Regions from separate parts of the Lysinibacillus sp. GJ-1 genome, predicted to be linked through region 2. Evidence: predicted binding sites of a transcription regulator. Region 2 holds the regulator's gene; the other holds the start of a gene.
The links. The regulator LexA, encoded in region 2, represses DNA repair genes until DNA is damaged. The targets are predictions, from matches to a motif close to CGAACATATGTTCG.
Positions count from the first base shown of each region.

Region 1: the regulator LexA is predicted to act here: its motif matches at 5,304-5,317, upstream of LO754_RS16205 (carbohydrate kinase).

Region 1 covers NZ_CP088912.1:3,259,940-3,268,161, reverse strand. The annotation lists gene trpA (tryptophan synthase subunit alpha) at 1-131, shown strand, start outside; gene recJ (single-stranded-DNA-specific exonuclease RecJ) at 317-2,656, shown strand; gene LO754_RS16215 (adenine phosphoribosyltransferase) at 2,671-3,183, shown strand; gene LO754_RS16210 (MFS transporter) at 3,892-5,154, shown strand; gene LO754_RS16205 (carbohydrate kinase) at 5,350-6,441, shown strand; gene LO754_RS16200 (pseudouridine-5'-phosphate glycosidase) at 6,446-7,360, shown strand; gene LO754_RS16195 (RelA/SpoT family protein) at 7,567-8,222, shown strand, end outside.
Region 2 covers NZ_CP088912.1:1,259,598-1,267,819, reverse strand. The annotation lists partial or broken gene tkt (transketolase) at 1-399, opposite strand, end outside; gene LO754_RS05805 (DUF896 domain-containing protein) at 697-930, opposite strand; gene LO754_RS05800 (GNAT family N-acetyltransferase) at 1,103-1,615, shown strand; gene LO754_RS05795 (YneB family resolvase-like protein) at 1,672-2,334, opposite strand; gene yneA (cell division suppressor protein YneA) at 2,334-2,648, opposite strand; gene lexA (transcriptional repressor LexA) at 2,814-3,431, shown strand; gene LO754_RS05780 (GNAT family N-acetyltransferase) at 3,573-4,028, opposite strand; gene LO754_RS05775 (gamma-glutamyl-gamma-aminobutyrate hydrolase family protein) at 4,281-5,003, opposite strand; gene LO754_RS05770 (A24 family peptidase) at 5,016-5,768, opposite strand; gene LO754_RS05765 (DUF2339 domain-containing protein) at 6,066-8,156, opposite strand.

The DNA.
Region 1 (8,222 bases), 2.0 Mb from region 2:
TGGGGGCACTTGGGGACGGTGTCATTGTAGGTAGTACAATAGTAGAGGCCTTGCATAAAGGCAACGTTGCGAAGGTCGAAGCATTAGTCGCTGCCTCAAAAGGAACGATTGAGACGTCAACGCCTTTATAGCAAATTGTGCGAGAATTGTTTGCGTGCCTGGCACCGAGTCTACTCTTTTTAGAGTAGGCTTTTTATTATGGATGCAAAAAACGTTATCTTAGAACATTGATGCAATTTGGATAAACTAGTAAGCTAGTGAATAGTGCGTATTGGCGCGATTTTCGGTATAATAGCCTTCGTGAGGAAGTGAGAAAATGATTTTATCGAAAAAAAGATGGCAGGTCGAGCGTCCAGACGCACAACTTGTCCAAACATTACAAAATGACTTACAACTTTCTGCTATTGCGGCAAAAATTTTAGCAGCACGAGGCTGTACAACATCAGCTGATGCAGAAAGCTTATTAAATATGACAGAAGCAAATATTCACGACCCATTTTTAATGCATGGTATGGCAGAAGCGGTAGCGCGCATTCAACAAGCGCTTGAAAATAACGAGAAAATATTAGTGTACGGAGACTATGACGCGGATGGTGTAACAAGTACGACGGTAATGCTCCATGTCTTACTAGACCTTGGCGCAGATGTGTCCTTTAAAATACCGAATCGCTTTTTACATGGCTATGGTCCGAGTGAAGCATTATTTCGTGAAGCTCATGAAGAGGGCGTTCAATTAATACTAACGGTTGATAACGGTATCTCTGGGATTGAGCCAATCCGAGTGGCCAAAGAACTTGGAATGGATGTCATCGTGACAGATCACCATGAGCCAGGGGAGGAGTTACCGCAAGCAGATATCATTTTACATCCGCGTGTACCTGAAGGACATTATCCATTTGGTGAGTTAGCAGGTGTTGGCGTGGCGTTTAAATTAGCACATGCCCTTTATGGTGAGCTGCCAACCCATTTATTTGAATTTGTAGCAATTGGTACGGTTGCAGATTTAGTTCCGTTAGTGGATGAAAATCGTTATCTTGTAAAGCGTGGCATTGAGGAAATGCGTCGTTCACTTAGTCCATGGATTCAAGCGTTATGTGAGGTGGCAAGTGCGGAACAAGCTACAATTAATGAGGAAACAATCGGCTTTTACTTTGGGCCGCGCTTAAATGCAGTTGGGCGTCTAGGTGAAGCATCGCCAGCTGTTGAGTTGCTCATGGCAGAGGATACAGCAAAGGCGACAGCATTAGCCAAACAACTAAATGGATGTAATGCAGAACGTAAAGATATTGTGAAAAGTATTACCGATGAAGCGATTGCCTTCATTGAAGCAGATAAGAAAATTGGTGATTCTCTTGTGTTAGTTGTTGCAGGGGAAGGCTGGAATGCTGGTGTTGTAGGGATTGTCGCATCTAGACTTGTTGAACTTTATTATCGTCCAACAATTGTACTGTCACTAGATTTTGAGAAAGGGACAGCAAAGGGGTCAGCCCGTAGTATTGAAGGGTTCCATTTATACAATGAATTGGCGAAAAATAGAGATATTTTACCGCATTTTGGCGGGCATCCGATGGCAGCGGGGATGACATTGCCATTAGAGCACGTTGATGAACTGCGCGCACGCTTGGATGCGCAAGCAAGAGCTTGTTTAACCGAAGAGCAATTAACGCCAGTTCTTTCTATTGATATACCACTTAAAATTGATGAGATTTCCGCAGATGCTATTGAAGAAATTGCCATGCTCGGTCCATTTGGCACTGATTTTCCAAAGCCAGTATATGTACTTGAGGATGTGGAAATCGCATCGATGCGAAAAATTGGTGCTGCAGAAAATCACATTAAAATGGAATTAACTGACGGTCTTGAAAAATTGGATAGTGTAGGATTTAACAAAGGTCATTTATACCATGAGCTGACTTACGGTATTAAAGTGTCGTTTACTGGCGATCTTCAAATTAATGAATGGCAAGGACGTAAAAAGCCTCAGTTTATGATTGAAGATGTTCAAACGACAGAGTGGCAATTATTCGATATTCGTGGCATACGCCAAACATCTCGATGGTTACACACGGTACCAAAAGAGGAAGCGGTCTTTTTGGCGTTTCGTCCTGAGACAATCAGCTATTATCATTCATTGCTTGGTGTGTCAATTCAGTTAGTAGATGCTGAGCTGTCCAATGTAGAGCAAACAGATTATATTGTGTTGCTAGATTTACCGCACAATGTTCAATTATTAGAAAATGTGTTAAGCAAAACAGCACCTACACGTATTTATGCCCATTTCTATATGCCAGATTCCCAGTACTTTAATGGCATACCTACACGTGAGCAGTTTGCGTGGTACTATAAATTTTTAAAGCAACGTCCTGCATTCCCACTAGACATGCATTTACCGGATTTAGCCAAACATACTGGTTGGTCATTAGAAGCATTAAAATTTATGACACAGGTGTTTTTTGAGCTTAATTTTGTTAGAATGGAGAGTGGACTGACGACTGTCAACGTGAATGCGCCAAAAACGGCATTAACTGAGGCACCGTCTTACAAACAACGTTCTGAACAGATTGAAATAGAGCAAAAACTTGTCTATGCGCCATATATAGAGTTAAAGCAATGGTTTGATGAACGATTAAATTTATATGCGAATACAGTTTCGTAGGAGGAGCAAGAACTATGGATTTAAAGCAATACGTGACAACAGTCGAGAACTGGCCAAAAGAAGGCATCAGCTTCAAGGATATTACAACAATTATGGATAACGGTCCAGCTTACAAATATGCAACAGATCAAATCGTAGCTTATGCTAAGGAAGTAGGCGCAGAAATTATTGTAGGTCCTGAAGCACGTGGTTTCATTATCGGTTGCCCAGTTGCCTATGCGCTTGAAATTGGCTTTGCGCCAGTTCGTAAACCAGGAAAATTGCCACGTGAAGTCATTAGTGCAGATTACGGTTTAGAGTATGGTAAAGATACTTTAACAATGCATAAAGATGCCATCAAACCAGGTCAGAAAGTACTTATCTGTGATGATTTACTAGCTACTGGTGGTACAGTCGAGGCAACAGTACGCTTAATTCAACAATTAGGTGGAGAAGTTGTTGGCTGTGCATTCCTAATCGAGCTAAAAGAACTAAATGGCCGTGCAAAACTTGGCGATTTAAGTGTAAAAACTTTAATTCAATATTAATAACCAAAAAGGCTGTCCCAAAGTGGGCAGCCTTTTTTGGTGTCAGGCACGCAAACAATTTGAACACAATTCGAGTCTACCTTTTTTCGTAGGATTTCACTACTTTTTGTATTTTTTGGAGCGTGTCATAAAAATTTATATATTGTTCGAATCCAATATCATGGATGATTTTTTCCTGTAAGTTTTTCCAAATAGGTGTTGCTTCATTTAGTTTTTCCAGGCCTGTAGTAGTTAGGGAGATAATTTTTGTTCGGCCATCTTGTGAATCTTGGGTAATAGCCACATAGCCATTTTTTTTCAAAAGATTGACATTGCGGGTTATTGTCGTCTGGTCAAGTGAAAGAATAATGCCTAGTTGACTAACTGAAACGGCCTAATGCTTTGCTATATTGGCTAACAGAGCGTATTGCGTAACTTTTAAATTAGTAGGTTCAAGAATTTTATCGTATAACTGCGTTACAACTCTAGTCTTCTTTCTAAGATTTGTACATACGCAAATTTGAGTATAGTCAATGTCTGTGTATACTTTCTCCATCAAATAAGCTCTCCTTTTATGTTTTTTAATTGTTTATATTATAGCACTTAATTGGAAAATATTTCTTGACATAAAAAATAACAAGTTATTATTATATATGTATATACATGTATTTTTATTTTATATGAAAATATCCTTAAAGTGTTACATTATCTGAGAATGTAGGTGGCTTTATGAAACGTATTCATTACAGCTGGTTTGTTTTAGCGATTACTTTTTTCTCCATTATTGTAGCGGGTATTACTTTATCTTCATCCGGTGTTTTTATTGGTCCGTTTGAACAGGAGTTTGGCTGGGATCGTTCAATCATTGCAATGGCTTTTGCCATCAGCCTTTTTTTATATGGCATTTCATTTATGGCAGCACTACTTGAAGTGATTGGATTAAAGAAAATGATGTTAGCTGCGATGATAATATTAGTCATAGGGATCTCGCTCACATTGTTGATGCAACAAGCATGGCAATTAATGATAATTTGGGGCTTTATTATTGGTTTAGGAGCTAGTCTCTTTTTAACAGTATTAAGTCCTTTTGTGGCGAATCATTGGTTTGAGAAAAGAAGAGGGCTTGCATTAGGAATACTAACAGCTAGTACTGCAACAGGCCAATTAGTACTGCTACCAATTTTAGCGATGATGATTGAAAATTACTCATGGCGTTGGGCAATTGCATTAATCATTGTGTTAAGTTCGATCATGTTAATGATTATTGCATTGTTTATGAAAAATAAACCGATGGATGTGGGGCTTCTTGCATATGGTCTTGACGAAGAACGATTGGTAGATGTAGTAGAAAATAAGAAAAATCCAATCGTTATTGCCTTTAATGGTTTATTTGAGGCTGTGAAAGTGAAAGCATTTTGGCTTTTGGCTGGTAGTTTCTTTATTTGTGGATTATCGACTAGTGGCTTAATAGGTACACATTTTGTATCGTATTGTATTAGTTTCGGTATTCCGTTAGTAACAGCAGCATCTTTTCTATCCTTCATGGGAATTTTTAATCTAGTAGGAACAACATTATCAGGCTGGTTATCGGATCGCTTCGATAATCGTTGGTTACTATTTTGGTATTATCTTTTACGGGGGGCTTCCTTAGTTTTACTGCCGTATGCATTAGTGCAAGGCTCTTTACCATTGCTCATCATGTTTACTGTCTTTTATGGACTAGATTGGATTGCAACTGTACCGCCAACTGTTAGTATCTCAAGGCAAATTTTTGGTACCCAAAAAAGCGGAGTTATTTATGGCTGGATATTCGCTTCCCATCAGGCAGGCGCAGCAGTAGCAGCATATGGGGGAGGTCTTATCTATAAACTTTTCAATTCTTATACTTGGGCATTTTTCTTGGCTGGCGTTTTTTGTGTTTTCGCTGGTTTGTTTGTCATCATTGTAAAAAAACAAGTACCGAATGTCATGCATAATGCTGATACAGCATAATAGTATAAACAATATGGAACGGACAAATAGTACGCTAGAAAATTAATCTAGTGTGCTATTTTTTATTGGAAATATGTGCATTTCATTTAAAGGGATAATATAGAAATGGGGAGCGTTAAACAAATCGTATGAAATGTTTTGACTTCGCTCAAACAAAAGTTTATAATACAAACAAATATAATAAAAGGTGATGCTATGAATGAAAGAGAACAAGCGGTACTGGCTTTAATTCGCAAAAATCCGTTTATGTCTCAGCAAGAGATGGCAGATAAGATGAATCTGTCCCGTCCAGTACTTGCGAACTTAGTGTCGAGCTTAACGAAGCAAGGGAAAATTGTTGGCCGTGCTTATATTTTACCTGAGGAAAATGAAATTATTTGTATCGGTGGCGCCAATCTCGATCGCAAATTTCATGTAAAAGGGACTGTTCAATTAGGCACTTCGAATCCTGCTAGTTCCTCATTCAGTGTAGGTGGAGTTGGACGCAATATTGCGGAAAATTTAGGCCTACTTAATCATCAGGTGACGTTATTAACGACAGCAGGGAAAGATGCGGATTGGCAAGTAATCCAAGAAGCATCAGAATCATTTATGAATTTGCGCTATGTCGAGCAGTTACCAGATGCTTCAACTGGTTCTTATACGGCGATTATGGACGAGCAAGGTGAGCTTGCATTAGCTGTGGCAAATATGGAAGTTTATGATTTATTGTTGCCGAGTTTGTTAAAGAAATACGAGGCAATGCTTATGAATGCTGGCTGCTTTATTATGGATTTAAATTGCCCGAAAGAAACGGTAGTGTATATCCAACAAGTCGCGATTGCGCGCGCTATTCCATTTGTTATCGTTCCTGTATCTTCTCCCAAAATGAATCGATTACCGGATACATTGCAAGGTGTGACGTGGTTTATATGTAATACGGACGAAGCAGAGACGATTGTAGGTCATACAATCAATACCGAGGCAAACTATGACAAAGCGATTCAAAAGCTTCTACAATTAGGAGCAGAGCATGTCATTATTACGGCAGGTAGCAAAGGAGTCTATGCTGCCTCTACCACTAGTCCACCACGTCATTTTACTGCGAAAGCAATAAAGAAAATTGAAGATGTAACGGGCGCGGGTGACGCTTTTGTAAGTGCTGTCATTCATAGTTGGTTAAGGGGGCAATCGTTTGAAGTTTGCATAGACGCAGGCTTAACGAATGCCAAAAATACACTGGCATCCCCATATACAGTAAGACCTGAACTATCAGAAGAATTGTTGAAAAGTGAAATGGAGGAATAACATCATGAAAGAATTCATCGTATTATCAGAAGAAGTAAAAGCTGGACAAGCACAAGGACTACCAATTGTTGCATTAGAGTCAACAATCATTTCACATGGTATGCCATATCCTCAAAACGTACAAACGGCACGTGAAGTAGAGCAAATTATTCGTGATAACGGTGCGGTGCCTGCAACAATCGCGCTGATTGATGGGAAAATTAAAATCGGTTTATCTGACGAAGAACTTGAAATGTTTGGGAATGCACAAGGTGTTGCAAAAACTTCTCGTCGCGATTTAGGCTATTTATTGGCTACGAAAAAATTAGGTGCGACAACAGTTGCTGCAACAATGATTTGCGCTGAGCTTGCAGGTATTGACATTTTCGTTACAGGTGGTATCGGAGGCGTACACCGTGGTGCTGAAACAACAATGGATATTTCAGCAGACTTAGAAGAATTAGCACAAACAAATGTAGCTGTTATTTGTGCAGGTGCGAAATCTATTTTAGATATCGGTTTAACATTAGAATATCTTGAAACAAAAGGTGTACCAGTAGTCGGATATGGCACGTCTGAGCTTCCAGCATTCTACACTCGCCAAAGCGGATTTGATGTCAACTTTAAACTAGATACACCAGAAGAAGTTGCAGCAATGTTGCGTGCTAAGTGGGATTTAGGCTTACAAGGTGGCGCAGTTATTGCAAACCCTATCCCTGAAGCGGATGCACTAGAGCATGAATTTATCACAAGCATTATTGAAAAGGCTTTACAAGAAGCTGAAGAAAATGGTATCCAAGGTAAAAACGTAACACCATTCTTACTTGGTAAAGTAAAAGAGTTAACAGCAGGTAAGAGCCTTGATGCCAATATCGCATTAGTGAAAAACAATGCAGTAGTTGGTGCGAAAATTGCAGTGGCTTACAACAAAGCAAACTAACAAGAAAATGAAAGACTCTTTGCGAAGCAAATCAGCCTAGCAAAGGGTCTTTTTATTTATAATAATGAATATTTTTTCCATTTATAAAACTTGTTCACGATATTATCTAAACTATATGACACAGTCCCTTTACAATCGCCCTCTATTTTTTATACAATTAAGTTTATATCTAATCTGAAAAATTTGACGAGCAAGGTGGACATGTTATGGCGAAAGAGCAAATTTTGACTCCTGAGGACGTTTTTGAGTTAGTCAAATCCTACATGAATGAGGAAAATGTCGCATTCGTGAAAAAAGCATATGAATTGGCAAGAGATGCGCATATTGAGCAATTCCGTAGCTCTGGTGAACCGTATATTATTCACCCAGTGCAAGTTGCCGGTATTTTAGCTGAATTACAAATGGATCCAGAAACTGTGGCAGCAGGCTTTTTACACGATGTTGTCGAAGATACGGAATTTACACGTGATGACCTAGTCCGTGAATTTGGCGAGGAAGTAGCAATGCTCGTTGATGGTGTGACGAAGCTGGGGAAAATAAAATATTTATCGAAAGAAGCACAGCAGGCGGAAAATCACCGTAAAATGTTTGTCGCTATGGCACAGGATATTCGTGTTATCTTAATTAAGCTTGCGGATCGTTTGCACAATATGCGTACCTTAAAGCATTTACCTGCTGAAAAACAACGCCGTATTTCAAAAGAAACGCTTGAAATTTTTGCTCCCCTTGCACATCGTCTAGGAATTTCGACAGTAAAATGGGAGCTGGAGGATACTGCACTACGTTATTTAAATCCACAGCAATATTACCGTATTGTCAGTCTAATGAAGAAGAAGCGAGATGAACGTGAGGCTTATTTAGA
Region 2 (8,222 bases):
ACGCTCTGCCATTGCCATACCAACTGTCATCGCAATCCCTTGTCCAAGTGGACCTGTTGTTGCCTCTACCCCAACCGTATGGTCGTATTCTGGATGTCCTGGAGTTAATGAATCCCATTGACGGAAGTTTTGAATTTCTTCCATTGGTAGGCCTTAACCGCCAAGGTGAAGTAGGCTATATAAAAGCATAGAGCCATGACCTGCTGAAAGTACGAAACGATCGCGGTTATACCATTTTGGATTTGCCGGATTATGGCGAAGTTGTTTTGTCCAAAGCGTATAAGCCATTGGCGCTGCCCCCATTGGTAAGCCTGGGTGACCTGAATTTGCTTTTTCAATTGCATCAATTGACAATGTTCGGATAGCATTAATCGCTAGTTGGTCCGCATGTTGAGTCATTATGTTGTGACATCCTTTCTCGTCCTATATATTGTTCTACTACAGTTTAGTCAACATTGTCCTAGAAAACAATGCTTTTGTTATACTATTTGAGATTTATGACATACTTTATCATCATTCTGTAACTTAGACATAGCAATGATAGAAATAACGACAAAATTACTGCCTATTTTGGAGGAAGGTTTAACAAATAAAAAAAGAAACCTTCTTCAGTGATGGCAAGGATTTTGCTAGAAATCTATAGTGAAATGTCCACGCGAAATGTGTTTGCTTACATCCTGCATGAAATGTGTCATATTAATTTAGAAATTTATTTTTTTTCGCTTGTTTTACCTTCTCAGGCGTTACGTCATTACCTTCTTGATCGACAACTTTAACATTTTCAATTGTATTGCGCATCGTTGCTCTAAATGTATCTAAATATTCTTTGCGAAGGGATGTACGCTCTTTCGCTTCTTCTTCCGTTAAACTGCCCGCTTTAGCTTTTGCTGCTAATTCATTGATTCGATTAATTTTTTCTTTGGATAACATCGTTACACACCTTTCAATACCTTGATGACTTCAGTATGCAAAGTATAGCATGCTTTCCCTTAAAATGCAGTTATACCAACCCTTAATCACACAGCTTAGCCACAATTTACATGACTTCCAAATGTTAGTAGTGTATAACTATTAATAAAGAACACATATTGGGGGAAATAAGGTGAACATTACAACACAGCGATTACATATCCGAAAATTTGAAATACAAGATTGGCAGGCTGTTGTTAACTATATGTCCGATCAAACCGTGATGCACTATATGCCAGAAGGCGTTTTAACTGCACAACAAGTGCAAAAATTTATATCAGATAATCGTGATGAAGCAAAGCATTTCGCCATTGTTTTACAGGAGCAGTCACAGGTTATCGGTCATCTCGTATTCCATCCTTACTTTGGCGAACATACATATGAAATTGGATGGGTGTTAAATCCTGCGTATTATCGTAAAGGCTATGCGTCGGAGGCAGCACAAGCACTATTAGATTACGGCTTCACGAAAATGAAGCTTCATCGAATCATCGCCACATGTCAGCCCGAAAATATCGCTTCTTATCGCGTTATGGAAAAAATCGGCATGCGTCGTGAAGGATTTTTCAAAAAATGTATACCACATGGTGACGATTGGTGGGATGAGTACTATTACGCTATTTTGCAGGAAGAATGGCAAAGTTGAGCTCTCTACTACACTTCAAGACTGTTAGTAGAATAAAAAAAGACTAGCAGTGCAAATTATTTGCCTGCTAATCTTTCTTGATGTTCTTGATAGCGCCTATGTACGGTTGCCTTACTAACTTCGAAGCCAAGACCTCTAAGTGTCATGGCTATTTCTTCAAAAGTAAAGCCCCGATTTCGCAACTTCACAATTTCTTCTACCGGTACTTCCTTGCGCTCCTGACCATTTGGATTGCCACGATTGGACAAGTTATTTTCTGGACGATAGCCATTTTCTACTGCCCGACGCATACCGCGGCGAATTTTCGCATTATGAATTTTACGCTGATACTCCTCTACAATCGCTAATATTTCAAGCAACATCGTGTCCATCTCATTTAATTGGACAGGCCCCGCATCTCGCATCGAAAAAACATCTGTATCTGTTTTTTGCAATAAATGGAGTACAGCCATTCGCGCATTCCCACGCCCTAAACGTGTTTCATCTTGCACAAATAATGCTTGAATTTCTTTTTCTTTAATAAAATCGAGCATCTCCAGTAAACCTTCGCGTTCCACATCATAACCACTATGTTTGTCCTGAAAAACCTGTATCACTTCATAGTTTTGTTCCTTGGCATAACGCAGCAATTCTTCTTGTTGTCGTTCTAATGAAGAACTTTGGGTCTCTTTTTCCGTACTAACCCGGCAGTACAGTACAGCCGTTCGTTTTTTATTCATCATTTTCCACTTCTCGCAATTTCAATAGAATTGGTGGGCATCTTATTGTCACCCACTACGGGTATAACGAGTGATTTCCCTGCAACAATATTAACGCTATGTAATTCGTTCTCGGCTTTCACAAGGTTAATCCAGTCATCCGTACCCATTTTACCACGGTATTGTTCGGCTAACGACCATAAGCTATCGCCATGCTCTATATGAATTTCAGTGTAGGTAATGTCTCCAGGATCAGTTATAAAAAGATAGCCTGCAAATAAGAAAATTACGCCCAATAAAATTGAAATATGTGTATTTTTTTTAAACCAATTCATGCATCATATCCCCTTTTTAGAATGTTTGTTCGGAATGTATGTTCTTATAATAAAGCGAACAAACGTTTTTGTCAAACACTTTTCGAACCTATGTTTGCATAAGTGTTCGCATTCTGCTATACTATCTAGTAAGAAGAATGATATAAAAAAAAGAGGTGAGCAATCATGAAAAAAGTTTCGAAAAGACAAGAAGACATACTAGCGTTTATCAAAGAAGAAGTACGCGCAAAGGGCTATCCACCATCTGTACGTGAGATTGGTGAAGCAGTTGGACTTGCATCAAGCTCAACAGTTCATGGACATTTAGCTCGTTTAGAGCAAAAAGGCTTTATTCGACGAGATCCTACTAAACCGCGTGCAATTGAAATTTTAGAGCCTGAGGATTCGATTCAAAAGCAAAGTGTTATCCATGTACCACTTGTAGGGAAGGTTACTGCTGGATCTCCAATTACAGCGATTGAAAATATCGATGAATATTTCCCTTTACCGGATATTTACGGGACAAGCGAAGATCAGTTATTTATGCTAGAAATCATGGGTGAATCGATGATTGAGGCAGGAATTTTTGACGGGGACTTAGTCATCGTCAAGCAAAAGGCAACAGCCGATAACGGTGATATCGTCGTAGCCATGACCGAAGAAGATGAAGCAACTGTCAAACGCTTCTTTAAAGAAAAAAATCATTTCCGCTTACAGCCAGAGAACGCTACAATGGAACCGATTATTGTAGACCAAGTTTCGATTTTAGGACAAGTTGTCGGCTTATATCGCCGTGTACATTAATGCATTCTTATACTAATTTTGCGAAAAAATAATGTTCGATTAGGAAAGCCACGAAATGTTGATGGGATAACATTCGTGGCTTTTGCATGTGTGCTCAAACTTACATTTAGGAGCGTTCTATGGCATATATCATTAAGTTCATCAACGTGATAACGATTGTTTAATGTTCTTATGTAGAAAGATGATTCTTTCTATTTCTTCAAAACCATTTTTTTTATAAAATTCTTCGGCAGGTATCCCTCTATCTGTAAGCAGTACAATGTTATTTATTTTGTTATTATCGAGTTCTTTAATTAAATGATTTAACAGCGCTCTTCCAATTCCCTTATTCTGCTGTTGTTGTTTTACGTACATTTCATTAATAAAGAATTCATCTCCGCTCCACCAAACTCTATTGACTCCTAAAATACAGCCTAAAATCTCGTCATTTTCTATTGCTAAAACTCCTAAGAATCCAGGTGTCTGATAAAAATCTAATAAATATTTTTTAGCTTGCGAAAATGTCCATTTATCATTCCAAGGCGCATCATTAAATACTTCAATAAATGTTTCGGTACATTTACTTAAATCCTCTTCCACTAATAATTTATATTCCATTACAACCACCCCTTTATTTAACATATAAATGCAATTATAACATTTATTATTAATCCTTTGTTTCACTGTAATTACCTGAAGAAACTCTGCGTAGCTGCCTTTTGCCTTGAAGTAATTATCAATTTGCATAGTTAGAATTTCTCTTAAACTATACCTCCAATTATGACAATAAAAATACAGCCTTTTCTATGTGAAAGACTGTATTTAAAGGCTAAACTATTAAATTTTCGTTTGGTTTCTTAGCTGTCATCCCTATGCTTCTCTTTTATATAGCATGCTCGCTTTAACGAAAGCTGAAAAAAGTTTTTGTGCAGCAATATCTCCTACAATTGCCTGTTCTTCTGGGTGCCACTGAACTGCTAGACAAAACGGAAACTCTTCATGGACCACCGCTTCGACTAGACCATCACTAGATTTTGCTGCAACGACTAGCTTCTCTGCTAAAACATTTACTGCTTGATGATGAAAGGAATTAACAGCAATTTTTTCTTCTTCAATAATTGTTTTTAACAATGTATGAGGTGTTATGTGAACATAATGCGTTGCGACGCCACGAGCTGCTTGTTGTGCATGTTTTAACAGTTTACTACTATGATATTCACTATCAACATCTTGGTATAATGTTCCACCTAATGCAACATTGAGCATTTGAATACCACGGCAAATACCGAATATCGGCATTTTCCTTGTAAAGGCTGCATTAAGTAAGGCCAGTTCCACCTTGTCTCTCTCCGGGTGTATCTTTCCTAGCCTTGGTAAAGGTTCAGCACCAAATTCAAATGGATGAACATCGTGCCCACCCGATAAAAGTAAACCATCCGTTAACGATAGAATTTGTGCCGCATCTTCCTCTACCCCCAGCGGAATAATAAATGGGATCCCTCCAGCCTCAATAATGCTTTCGCTATAGGCTACATTTAATCTCGATGATAAATCATCTTCCGCAAACGCCGTTATACCTATAATTGGTTTCATCTATCTCCCTCCTTACCATAATCCTACATACCACTGTATTATGACATTTCCATAGAAATACACTATGACCGCTGCTAGTGCGATGGCAGGGCCAAATGGAATCGCTGTTTTTCTACCTTGCTGGCGCACTTGCAGCACAATCATTCCAGCAACCATTCCAATAACGGCTGCTATAAATAATGTCAATAGTGTGTGGATTGTACCTAATACAAAGTAGAGTAAAAAGAATAATTTTATGTCGCCACCACCAATTCCACCACGCGACACAACTGCGATACTATATACTACGCCAAAGCCAACGACAGCACCTACAATACTATCCCACCAAGGCGTCAAAGGCGCTAGCATACGCCCAATCACTAATAATGGCAAAAAGCACAATAGCACTTTATCTGGTATAAGCATATAGGTAATATCCGATACAACCACAATCACCAATAATGAAATCAATAATAATGCCACGATAAATTGTTCACTAAATCCATATTGCCAATATGAAAAGGCAAATAATATCCCGGTCAGCAGCTCGATGAATGGATAAATCCATGCAGTTTTTTGCCCGCAGCTACGACATTTGCCTCCTAAAAATATATAGGACAATACAGGTATTAAATCTATTGCCGTCAATTGCCTCTGACAGGTCGTACAGTGCGATGGTGGTTGGATTATCGACTCCTTCATCGGCACACGTAAACCTACCACATTAAAAAACGAACCAAATACAAGTCCAAATACGAATACAAGTATTGTATAAGCCATTTCCATTTTTCTTACCCCCTAAACTAACATAGTGCTTATACTTGTTGTCCTTTATAATAAGGTTGTGACCTCGACGGTCGTGGTAATAGTAGACTCTACATTCTGCTAATGTTTCTAGTTTGATTTCATTATTGGTGAATGATAATTATAAAATTCTACAGCCGCTATGCGTGTTCCTGTCACCACTTTATTGACAATAATACTTTCAAAGAGCACGTATTTGAGTGGCTTTTTTACGCCAAAACAAATTTACAGTAAAATAAAAGACCATTTACTAGTCACACTAGTAAACAGTCTTTATTTTTATTTCCTCAACAATCTACTCGACAGTAGCATGCCGATGCCACCAATTGAGATGAAAAGTATTGCGCGTATTAATAAATCGAGTGCGGATAAGTCGAAGAATATCAGCTTTATAAAGGCGATGGCTAATATGATAAAGCCGGAAAGTCGCAGTATTCGTAAGTGCCGCACTGCGCCAAGCCAAAGTGATAGGCTTGCCGTGAGAAAGAGCGTAATTGTTGTTAGTGCAATGCTAAGCTTCCAATCTAGTAAGTCGTTATAAGCGAGTTGTGACACAAGACCACATACTGCTAGCATCGCACTTACTACACCTATACTAACAATGGCATCTAAAAATTTCGGCATATAGTCTTGATAGATTCGATAAATACGTCCCTTCATGAGCAAATCCAGGATGATAGCCTTAATCGTAGCAATGAAGGTTAACCGTGTCATAATATTGAGCCATTCAATCCCCTGTATATTAGAAGGAATAACGTTTAACATAATTGTAAATAACAAGAATAATACAGTCAGCACTGGCGTTAATGCCCGCCCTTTAAATGTTACAGGTAGAAACAGTGACCCTACAAACAACAATACAATGCTAATACTCATTAGATGTGGGGTATTACTAGCACTTACAATATAAACACTATCCAGCTTGCCTATATAGGCGATAAAGTAACTAGCTGTAATAACTGCTATTACATCAAGCACATATAAATCTTTCATCCATTTCTCAAAGGCATTTAATGTTTCTTTACGACGTAATGCATACATATAAATAACGAAGAGATATACCCCTGGCATCAATAAAGCGAGATGTTCTATACTAAAAAATGGGGTTGGCTCGTGTATGATAAAGCTCATCATAAGTGCAATGACAAACCCTATTGAACTGACAACCTTCATCATACTTGCTCGTAGTCGTAAGCTCATCATAACGCCTGCAAATAGTATGAATGGAAGAAGTAAATCATCCGCTTTTTCTGGTATATTCATAATCAATAGCGTATTACAAAGTGTAATAAATGCGAGTGTTACGGCACTATCAAATGCCTCCTGCCATTTTTGCTTATAGCCATAACCCGCTATAACTATAAATAACATCCATAAACCGAACAGTAGGAGCTCTTTATAATCAAGTGGACTACTTATCAAGTTCATCATTAGTAAACTAAAGATCCCTAAACTAAATTGCAGTCCAACATAAATATGCTTCCACTTCGATTCAACATTATACAAGCGACACCAACTCGTGTAGAAAATAGCGAGTGTCATGAACAAACCTAAGGCAAACATTCCTTGATTATCATTATTCATAAAGGCGACAATACTAATTGCCAAAATTGAGAAAAAAGTAGCGACATAAAGCGCAATTTTTTGTTTATGTTGAAGAATAACAAATTGCAACATTGTAAATAAGACAATGACAAAGAATAATATAATGTATGCGCTAAAATCCATGTATTCTAGTAAATAAGGTAATAACAATGAGGTAAAACTGACAAATAAAGTAAGTACCTCATTTTTCTTTAGATAGCTGATTGCTATGCCATAGCCAATGAATAGGATGGCAATAAACAATGCTAATGTTAAGCCCAATACATCGTATAGCATAGCACCAGCAGCAGTAGTTAAAATACCTACGATAAATGCCCCCCCATATAAGGAAATGGTTACGGCTGATGACCCTAGCTTTTTACGTTCTGCTACATATGCTATGGTTGCTAATGCGATGGATAATAAATAAGCGAGGATGATTTTTACCTCGTTTGATAAGTAGCCATAATCACTAACTAGTTTTAGCCCCCATAACACACCCAATACTAAAATAACCATAAATACTTTCGGAAGCGCCCACATAATTTGCTCTTCGATTGAACGCCCTTGTTGTACATTTGTTTTTGCTGTTGGTATTGGTGAAGTTGGTGGTGTTGGCTTAGCTTTTGCGATTGGTAAGGCAGATTGGCCAGTGATGGATTTGTTGATGTTTTGTATCGTTGTCTTTTCTTGTGACTGTTGGTGCTTTAACTCATCCATTTCCCGCCGTAACGCTACCATCTCTTTTTCTAGCTTAGCAATTCGCTGCTCCATTTCTAGCGACAATTCATCATCCCCCTTAGCGATTAGAATTTTCTTACATTATATCACATTCACTTTTATTGTAAAATT